DNA from 3 places in the Sphingobium sp. TomTYG46 genome. Region 3 is predicted to be linked to each of the others. Evidence: predicted binding sites of a transcription regulator. Region 3 holds the regulator's gene; each other region holds the start of a gene.
The links. Region 3 encodes LexA, which represses DNA repair genes until DNA is damaged. Its sites were predicted from a motif close to GTTCCNCNCTTGTTCT; they were not measured.
Positions count from the first base shown of each region.

Region 1 (3,272 bases), 850 kb from region 3:
GGACGGTGAGTGGCAGGACGAAGGAACGGATCGCTTTGTTCATGGCGCCGCCAGCCATGCCCTGCTATGGGCGCTATTGCAAATGCCAACGGGGCTTAAGGACGATGATGAAGGCTTTTACGGCTTGGATGGGCGCAGGCCGCGCGGCTGCTCTGGCACTCGCGCTGCTGTCGCCGATTGCGGCTCAGGCGCAATTTTCGGACAGCTATAATTTCCTGAAGGCGGTCAAGGACGCCGACGGGCAGAAGGTGACCGACCTCATCCAGAAGCCCGGATCGACCGTCATCAACAGCCGCGACGTCACCAGCGGCGAAACCGCACTGCACCTCGTCATCGCCCGTCGCGACAATACATGGCTGTCCTTCCTGCTGGCCAAGGGCGCCAATCCCAATCTTGCCGACAACCGGGGCAATACACCGCTCATGAACGCGGTGCAGGCCCGCTTCGAAGACGGGGTGCGCACCCTGCTGGCTGGCGGCGCGCAGATCGACAAGACGAATGGCAGCGGCGAAACCCCGCTGATCCGCGCGGTGCAGATACGGGACATCGGACTCGTCCGCCTGCTCGTCGCGCAGGGGGCGAATGCTGACAAGCGTGACACGATCGCAGGCATGTCCGCGCGCGACTATGCGGAACGGGACGCGCGCACCTCCGGAATTGTCGAGGTGTTGGCGGCATCGAAGCCAAAGGCCGCACCTTCGGGGCCGGTGCAGGGTCCGACTTTTTAGAGCTGGTCACAGGCTCACCCTTCGGAACCGCGCAGGTTAGCTACCGTTCGCCGCGAGCCTGTCGAGCCGAAGGCCGGCGAAGCCAACGGCTTCACTTCTTTTTAGAAAGCAAGGGCTTCGACAAGCTCAGCTCAAACGGCATTTTTAACGATTTCGGCAAGATAGATCTGGACGCCATACGCCTTGTCTCACGCCCTCCGCCTTCCCATCTCCTCTCTATCATCCCAAGCCCGGAGAGGCAGGTTATGGAGCGCAAGAACGACATCGAGAAAGCCTGGGAGCAGGCGCTCGGCAATATCTTCCAGCCCTATACGCATGCGCCGCATGAAACGAAAAAGGCGCTGGATTCATTCCATACCGGACTGAACAACAGCAGCTACGACATCCGCCGCCACATGGCGCGGACAGCAGCGCGGCAGGGATCGACGGCGCTCCACCGATTCCTGGCCGATGAATATTGGGGTACGCGCTCCAGCTGACGCCTATGGTGGATGACCTTGCGTCACCATCCCAGTTCAGCGGCATGATCGGGATCGGCCAGCGCGGTCAGCCGCCGCGCCGCCCGCCGTGCAAAGCGCAGCGTCTCCGCTTTCCGCCGTGCCGCCGCCAGCGGTTCCACCGGCGCAGGCCGCAGCAATTCGGCATCATATTGATCGGCAACGATCAGGCCGGTGCGCGCGGGCCATAACGCCTCGCTGTCAAACAGCGACAGGTCAAAACCCGAAGGCACCGCCCAGAAGAAGCGATCACAATAGTCCAGATAATCCGGCCATTTCATGTCACCCAGCAAGTCGGCGCGGCTGCATTTGATCTCGACGATGGTGATCCGCCCTGCACTATCCAACGCCATGATGTCGGCACGGCGGCCATTGGGCAACGGCACCTCCAATATCCCGCTCATGTCATGGCGGAAAAACAGCCGCAGCGTGCCGCGCGCGACGGCCAGCGCCGTGCCATCGGTCAGCGGGGAGCAGCCCCCTTGGGGAACTGGCATGGAAGAAACCGGACTCATCGCGCCATATTAGAACAAGAAGGGAACAAAAGAAAAGGCCGATTCAGTTTCCTGAACCGGCCCGCTGTCCTTGTGATGTGCGACCCGAGGATCAGCGATAGAAAATATGATTGTCGATCGAGGCCAGCTGGCGCTTGCCCCAGCTCGGCGACACGCGACGAGCATGGAAGAACAGCGCGCCTTCGGCCTTGCTGTTCCAGCTGTCCTGCATCGCGATCTGCGCGATCGCGACAGCCTCGCGCCAGCTTTCGCTCGCCATCGGGATGGTCGGCATGCCACGGCCACGCACGAAGCTGAACTGGCCCGGCTGATAGACGACGCCACACATGCTGCTGGCGAAACGGCCCGACTTCACGCGATTGATGATGACGCGGGCAACGGCCAGCTGGCCTTCCAGGCTCTCGCCCTTCGATTCGAAATAGACCGCGCCAGCCAGGCACTTCATGTCGCCTTCGACGGCTTCGGCTGCGCCCTGTGCATCGACCAGAGCGGACAGATTGTCGGCGCGGACGTCGGGCGTTTCAGAAAGATTGGCCAGCGACTGGGCGACTTCGCGCGGCGCGGCGAAAATAACAGCGGGCTTGGAAGCCGCCGGAGCCGCATTCAGCTCTGGATTTCCCGGAAGGGAGACGACCGATGGAGCGACTTCGCTAGCGCTCGACATGTCGGCCGCAGTAACCGCTACGGTCGCGGTCAATGCAAATGCCGCGGCAGTCGCGGCCTTCAAACGAAAACTCATTATAACTCAGAAACATGCGGTTCTTGGCCAGAGACGTCGGGAAAAACCCCATCACATAATCGACGTCAGGCCGCCCCCCGTCTGCGTGTTTACCTCGCCCGCCCCCCACGGGCGAATTTGGCAACCTGCGCGTTAAGCGTTGGGTGGGGCCAGTGCCTTTCCATCTGTTCAGAGTCAACGATCAACAGATCGTTTCAGCGGCGAACCGTTCCGCATCCGCGATATCGAGTTCCACGACCCACAGATCGGGGTCTGATCTCCGACGCCTCGCTATATATTGATTGAGGGAATCGCTTCCCTCCTCCGGCGCGGGTCCGCAACGCTCCAACCTATATCCACCGGCAAAGTCGGAAACCCGCTCGAACAGGCCCATAGCCTGCCCTCTTTCGGCGGTTTCGATAAGGATTGCGCCGCTGATCTCATCGCCCTTCACCAGTACCGTGGCGAATCCGCCGACCCCGGCCGCGCGCCTTACCAGCACGCCGACCAGCATCGCGCTGGTCAGCCGGTCAGCCTGCATAGCCCGGCAGCGACGACAGCGGAAATTGCGACCGCATGAAGGTGCCCGTTCCCCGGCCTACCTCTTCGCCGTCCATGTCGATCAGGCTCGCTTCGGCGACGAACACCCGCCGCTTGCCGCTGATCCACCGCCCTTCGGCACGGATGCGGCCCGGCCCGATCGGGCGGGTGAACAACAGGTTGAAGGCGGTCGTCAGCAGGAATCGATCGCTGACAAGGCTGTTCGCCGCATAAAAGGCGGCATCATCCATCATCTTGAAATAGACAGTCCCGT
Region 1 is NZ_AP027324.1:2,302,346-2,305,617, forward strand. Features, by position in the region: gene ACZ5YV_RS11675 (SCO family protein) at 1-58, opposite strand, end outside; gene ACZ5YV_RS11680 (ankyrin repeat domain-containing protein) at 129-728, shown strand; gene ACZ5YV_RS11685 (hypothetical protein) at 974-1,207, shown strand; gene ACZ5YV_RS11690 (MmcB family DNA repair protein) at 1,231-1,722, opposite strand; gene ACZ5YV_RS11695 (cell wall hydrolase) at 1,832-2,479, opposite strand; gene ACZ5YV_RS11700 (DUF1491 family protein) at 2,661-2,999, opposite strand; gene ACZ5YV_RS11705 (PaaI family thioesterase) at 2,989-3,272, opposite strand, start outside.
Region 1: ACZ5YV_RS11690 (MmcB family DNA repair protein) is a predicted target of LexA. The motif match lies at 1,752-1,767, and genes of this name have one in related genera.

Region 2 (3,272 bases), 590 kb from region 3:
TGACGTGGCCAGCTGGACGGCGTCCGGCTTTCGATCGCAGGCAGCGCAAGCTGCGCCTGCTCGGGAATATGGCTGTCGCGCGGTTCCAACCGCTGGATGCGGTTGCGGCCAGCGCGGACGGACAGCCGATCGACCAGCGCCGCGACCGCCTCCTCGCGCTTTGCCTCGCCCCCCTCCAGCGCCAATTGGGTCGCCGCCATCGGCTCGGTCTGCGGCACGGTAAGGCGCAGCATGTCGAAGCCGAAACCGGGGTCCAGCGGATCGGACAGGCTGTCGATCCGCTCCCGCACCAGCCGCATGATCGCGGGCGCATCCCGCACCGGCAAGCCAGTTTCCACCCGCAGCGGAAAGGCAAGGCCATCGGTGCGGAAGAACAACAACTCGAACCGCCGCCCGCCCTCGCCCCGCTCAGTCAGCCGTTCGCCCGCTTCGGCCGCCATCTCCTCAACCCGCTGCAAGGCATAGGCGGTGCTGCCCACCGGCTCTGCGAAACGGCGCTCGATACGGAGGACAGGACGCGGGCGGCGGGGGGTAAGGGGGCGATGCCCCAGACCCAGCAGGCGGTGCAGCGCATCGACCGCTTCCTCGCCAAAGCGCGCGGCCAACGTCGCTGCGGGCCGGGCGGCAAGATCGCCGATGGTGCGCAACCCCGCGCGCCGCAGCGCTACGCCGCTCTCCTGCTCCAACTCCAGCGCCTCGACCGGCAAGCGACGCAAGGCGGCGTCCTCATCGGGCGCTGGCCCTGCCGAGAAGCGGCACAGCGCATGCGCGCCCTCCGGCGTCCCCGCTACTGCATGACGCACCTCCATGCCGTGCCGTTCAAACCGGTCCACCGCCTCGCGCGCCAACGCTTCCTCACCGCCCCACAGATGCGCGCAGCCGGTGATGTCCAGCATCAGCCCATGCGGCGGATCGATCGCGGCCGCAGGCGTATAGCGGGCGCACCCGTCGCACAGCCGCTCCAGCCAATCCTGATCGGCATGATGATCCGCTTCGAAGCTGACCAGATCCGGCTCCTGCGCCCGCGCATCGGCCAGCGTCATGCCTGCGCTTAAGCCCAACGCCAGCGCATCGGCATCCGGCGTCACAAGGCGCATGGCCCCGCGCACAGCCTCCACAATGACGACCGGCCCGGCACCGGCCTGCGCTTGCCACAGGTCAGGCCGCGCGATGCGCAGCCGATCGACCGGCAGGAAGGGGAACCACAGCGCCAGGTAGCGCCGCCTCGTCAGCGTGTCCTCCGCTTGCCCATCCATGCTCATGGCGTTCATCGCACTCTTCTCCAAAATCTCCCCGCTCGGCATTCCACACCATCCGCCACGTCATGCCGTCTGCCCCCGAACGGCAGCGCAACAGGTGGAGCGAGAAAGCGCTCATGCCCGGCGCATTGCCCGGCAACGGCACGGATGGCGCAGCCTCCACCCGCCACCGTGTCTCCGCCGCGCTCGGCACCGGATCGCCGCCGATCCGCAGCACGAAGGCGGTAACCCCCGACGTCTCCGCCGCCAGCGCCAGACGGCGGCTGGCAGTCAGGTCCAGCAGCGGCGCGCGCCCGCGCAGTTCGATGACCAGCGCGCCCAGCGCCGGGCAGCGCAGCGCATCAACCGCCGCGCGCAGCAGCAGCGCCTCATCCTTCATGACGCCGATCAGCAAATGGGCTGGATCTATTCCAAGCGCGGAGAGCCCCGGGCCATAAGGTTGACCCGCCGTTCCATTTGAAAGGCGCAACCAGAACAGAGGAGCTTCACGCGCCGCAAGATGGGCAAGGATCAGGGAAAGACCGGCAGTGGCGCCCTCGTCTTCAGCATTTCCGAACAATTCATGCACCCGGCCCCTGGCAAGGCCGCCCTGCAATGCCTGATCAAAAGCCGCATGTCCGGTCGCGATACGCGCATCTGCTTTGACGGCCGGAATCCCTTCCAGTGATGCAATGTGCCGCCTGAGGGCTGCAAGCCTGTCCACCGAATCCACCATAGAATGTTCTCTATATGTTCTTTTCGGCGATAGTACATCCCCTGTCAATCAACTTGGCTGCCATCAGAAAAAAGGGAGGATGGTTTCAGCTTCTTACACACATTGGCCATCATCCGGAAAAGTTTCACACCCGGCTTTCTGCCAAGCTAATCTGTGTTGATGGACACGCCCCACATTGCCTCGCTGGCTCATGCGCCTTTCATTCTGGCGCGCCGCATCGCTTCGGCTCGCAGCCTGCGTCTTGTTTCCAGCGCTGCGACTGCGCTCCTTGCCTCCTACCCGAAGTCGGGCAGGACCTGGCTCAGGTTTATCCTGGCGCAATATTTCCTCGCGTCGCGTGCATATCCGCCCATTACGACCCAGAGCATGTTCACCTTTGCTCCCAACTTCGACTTGGATCCGGTGCGCGGCATACCGGCCTTTGTCCGCAGATCGGAGGAGGCCTCTTTCCCCCTGATCCCTTCCACTCATCTGCGCTTCAAGCCGACCCTGCCCGGTCGGCTTCCGATCATATTCCTGATCCGGGATCCGCGGGCCGTGCTCATTTCCGACTATCACCATGTGACCCGGCACAAGATGTCGTTTCAAGGCAGCGTTGATGATTTTCTCAGGGATGAGAATAGAGGCCTGCCCCACTATATCAAATATATGAACAGCTGGGCCAATGGCCTCGAACGGCATGATCATCACATCATATATTATGAGGATCTACTGCTTCAAACGGAGGCAGAAGTCGAAAATATGCTCAATTTCCTGGATGAGCCAGTCAATAGCCGTGCTCTTGGATTTGCGGTGGACAACTCATCCTTTGAAAAGCTCAAGGCATTGGAACTCGCCCAGGGCATTCCCGGCCATGAATATGACAGATCGGATTCAGATGCCCTGCGGATCAGAAAGGGACAGTCCGACAGCTTCCGCCAGGAACTGACGATCGAGCAACAAAAATTGATCGAGGATGGCTGCAAATCTCAGTTGCACCCCCGGATGCTGGCCAAGCTGGATCGATACGGCTTTTCGGACCCGCCTTCGTCATCCACCTTGAAACCGATAGGGATATCGCAATCCGCGGTGCCCGAAAGACAAGTGCATGATCCTGTAACCAAGCGCCGCCTTCCCTCTCTTGGCGTGCAACTCTTGAGCGAAGCGATGGTCATAATCGGCCTCGCCGCCATGCTCATCGCCCCGACCATTCTGGCGATAGAAGTAGGCGAATGGTTTTCCCGGCGGGAATGGGATGGTCATTCCCTGGAAGATGGCCTCGCCTTGTTCGGGATCGACCGGGTCGGGCCTGTGGAAAC
Region 2 is NZ_AP027324.1:2,552,863-2,556,134, reverse strand. Features, by position in the region: gene ACZ5YV_RS12930 (Y-family DNA polymerase) at 1-1,262, opposite strand, end outside; gene ACZ5YV_RS12925 (ImuA family protein) at 1,159-1,974, opposite strand; gene ACZ5YV_RS12920 (sulfotransferase domain-containing protein) at 2,134-3,272, shown strand, end outside.
Region 2: ACZ5YV_RS12925 (ImuA family protein) is a predicted target of LexA. The motif match lies at 1,980-1,995, and genes of this name have one in related genera.

Region 3 (3,272 bases):
ATCATGGCACTCAGCCGACGTGCGGCATTGGATTGGCCATTGATGCTGATCGCTGCGGCCGGTGGCGCGCTGGCGGGCCTGGGATATACTTTGCTGACGGGCGCGGAAGTGCCGACGGTTCGATCCTGCGTCGCGGCACTGCTGGTGCTGGGCGGGCTTGCGCTTGGCCGCGAAGCCATCACCTTGCGGCTGATAGCCGCCGGGGCATTGGTGGTTCTGTTGGCATGGCCAGAGGCGCTGGCGGGGCCAAGCTTCCAGATGAGTTTCGCCGCAGTTATCGCTATTGTTGCCTTGGGCGAACATCACCGCTTTCGGGCATTCGCGGGATCCCGTGAGGAGTCAGCACTTCGGCGACTGGGTCGCCACCTTGCCGTCCTGCTCCTCTCCGGCTTTGCGGTGGAAATGGCTCTGGCGCCGATCGCTTTGTTCCACTTTCACAAGGCCGGGATGATAGGCGCTTTTGCAAACCTGGTGGCTATCCCCCTGACGACCTTTGTCGTCATGCCGCTGGAAGCATTGGCTTTGCTGCTGGATGTTGTCGGTCTTGGGGCTCCTGCCTGGTGGTTGACGGGCCGCGCGCTCGATCTGCTGCTGCTGATCGCGCATGGGGTAGCGGCAAGTCCTTGGGCGATCGTCACCGCGCCTGCCGTGTCTAACGCGATTTTCGGGATCATCGTGCTGGGCGGCCTTTGGTGCCTGCTTTGGCGAAGCGCTTGGCGCTGGATGGGACTGGCCCCCGTGGCGCTGGGGATGGCCATCATTATTATGAGTTCGCCACCCGACATTCTGGTGACAGCGGATGGGCGCCATGTGGCCGTTCGCGGGCAGGACGGCGGCATGGCTATTCTGCGTGAGCGGGCAGGAGATTATGTCCGCGATATGATCGCAGAAAGTGCAGGCCATGGAGGTCCGCTGGGCGCTCTTGCAGACTTGCCCGAAGCGCGTTGTTCCATGGACTTATGCATGGTGGCCCTGACCGGAGGAGGGCGCATATGGCAGCTATTGGTGACGAGAAGCGGGGTTGTCGTGCCCAAGGACGGCCTGGCACGCGATTGCGCGCGTGCCGACATCGTTATCGCTGACCGTCGCCTGCCGTCATGGTGTCGGCCCCGCTGGATGAAAGCCGATCGGCGGTTGTTGGCACATACCGGCGGGCTGGCGATCGATCTTGATGGAGGAACCGTGCGAACCGGCAAAACAGTGGGCGACGCACATCCGTGGGTCGCCCGGCCTCCCTATTTACCGTCGCGCCGTCGATCCGATCAGTTGTACCGTCGCAGCAGACCAGCCAGCTTTCCTTGAATGCGCACCTGCTGCGAATCGTAGATTTGCGGCTCATAAGCATTGTTGGCCGGATCGAGCCTGACCTTAGGTCCCTGGCGATGATAATATTTCAGCGTCGCCTCGCTATCCTCGATTAGTGCGACCACGATTTGCCCCTCGCGCGCGACTTCGGTTCGCTGGATCAATGCGAAGTCACCGTCGAGGATGCCCGCGTCGATCATCGAATCGCCAGAAACCTCAAGAGCATAATGATCACCGGCACCCAGTAGAGCGGCAGGAACCGACAGCATGTTCTGTCCTTCCATGGCTTCTATGGGGACGCCTGCGGCAATCCGACCGTGAAGGGGAATGTCGATCACGTCGTTGGCTGCGACCGGGGCCTTGGCCGACAGTTGCGGCTTGGGTGTCGCTGCAACCTTGGGTGCGCGATGCATCGCTTCAGGAAGTTTCAAAACCTCCAGTGCTCGTGCCCGATTTGGCAGGCGACGGATGAATCCGCGTTCTTCCAGCGCATTAATCAACCGGTGAATCCCGGATTTCGACCGCAGATCGAGCGCTTCCTTCATCTCCTCGAACGAAGGTGAAACCCCGCCTTCCTCGAGCCGAGTTTGAATGAAGCTGAGCAATTCCTGTTGCTTGGGCGTCAGCATGCCGACTTATCCTCCATGGAACGGATGGAGAACACATAGGAAACGTAAGGGGGCAAGTCAAGCGGGCTTGCGCCAAGCGTAACGAAAGGAACGGACCTGCGTCACAGCCGTTCAATAGCGGCCTTCCCAAAGAGGGTGAATAGGAGAGTAAGATGGCGAACCAGAACGATCAGGACAAACAGCGCCGCCAGCAAGGTGGTGACCGCTCAAGCCAGGGCGGGCGTCAGCAGCAGCAGGAAAATCGCCAAGGTCAAATGGGCGAGAGCCGCAAGGACAAGAGCGATCACAGCAAGCAGCAGCGCTGATCTACGTTTGGTTGGATCACGGGGAGGGGCCGCATTGCGGCCCCTTTCTCATTGTCAGAGCGGAACGATGGTTACTTTGTCGCCTACGGCGGCTGGGGGTGAGTCGGCCGGTCGACGGATCAGGCACCCCGCTTGAGCCAGGGCTGCGGTCGCGGCGCTGTCCTGCGAGGTAACGGAGACCAAGCCGACATCGGTGAGGTAGGCACGAAGATAGTCGTCGCGCTCTCCTGTCGCGGGGAGGGGGGCGGCGAGTTCCGCGATCATCGTACGGGGTAGCGGGTTGGCGGCTCCGGCCATGTGCCGCACAAGGGGCAGCAGGAATAGCGTTGCTGTCACAAAGGCGGACACGGGGTTGCCGGGGAGACCGAGGAACAGGGTGTCACCCAGCTTTCCCGCCATGAGCGGCTTGCCGGGGCGCATGCGAATCTTCCAGAAATCCAAAGTGCCGCCTGCCGCCTGAAAAGCTGGCCTCACCAAGTCGTGATCGCCGACCGAGGCGCCCCCGGTTGATACGATGACGTCGGCCCCGGCAGCTTCTTTGAGCGATCGGACCATTGCGTCCAGATCGTCGGGAACGATGCCGAGGTCGATCACCTCCGCGCCTGCCTGACCTAGCATGGCCGCAAGCATGGGCGCGTTGGAGGACGGCAAGCGGCCAGAGGGCGTGGGCGCTCCGGGGGGGACGAGTTCATTGCCTGTAGAGATCAGGGCGATGCGCGGACGGCCGCCGACCGGGAGGGTTCCGTGGCCCCCAAGAACGGCAAGAGCAATCTGCGCGGGACCCAGTGCGGAACCGGCAGGCAGCAATAGATGATTTGCGCCAAAGTCGCTTGCCGCCGGGCGCACGTTTCGTCCTGTGGGTAGTGGAGAGCCGAGCGGGTGCACGAACTGGCCGTCCAGCTGCGCATCTTCCTGGATCAGGACGGTATCGGCACCGGGCGGCAGTGGTGCGCCGGTGAAGATGCGGCAGCATTCCCCCGGAGCCAAAGCGGAGGGGAGGGAGCCGCCTGCTGTACTTTCAGCGGTTAGGCGC
Region 3 is NZ_AP027324.1:489,110-492,381, forward strand. Features, by position in the region: gene ACZ5YV_RS02540 (ComEC/Rec2 family competence protein) at 1-1,302, shown strand, start outside; gene lexA (transcriptional repressor LexA) at 1,263-1,934, opposite strand; gene ACZ5YV_RS02550 (hypothetical protein) at 2,087-2,239, shown strand; gene ACZ5YV_RS02555 (molybdopterin molybdotransferase MoeA) at 2,294-3,272, opposite strand, start outside.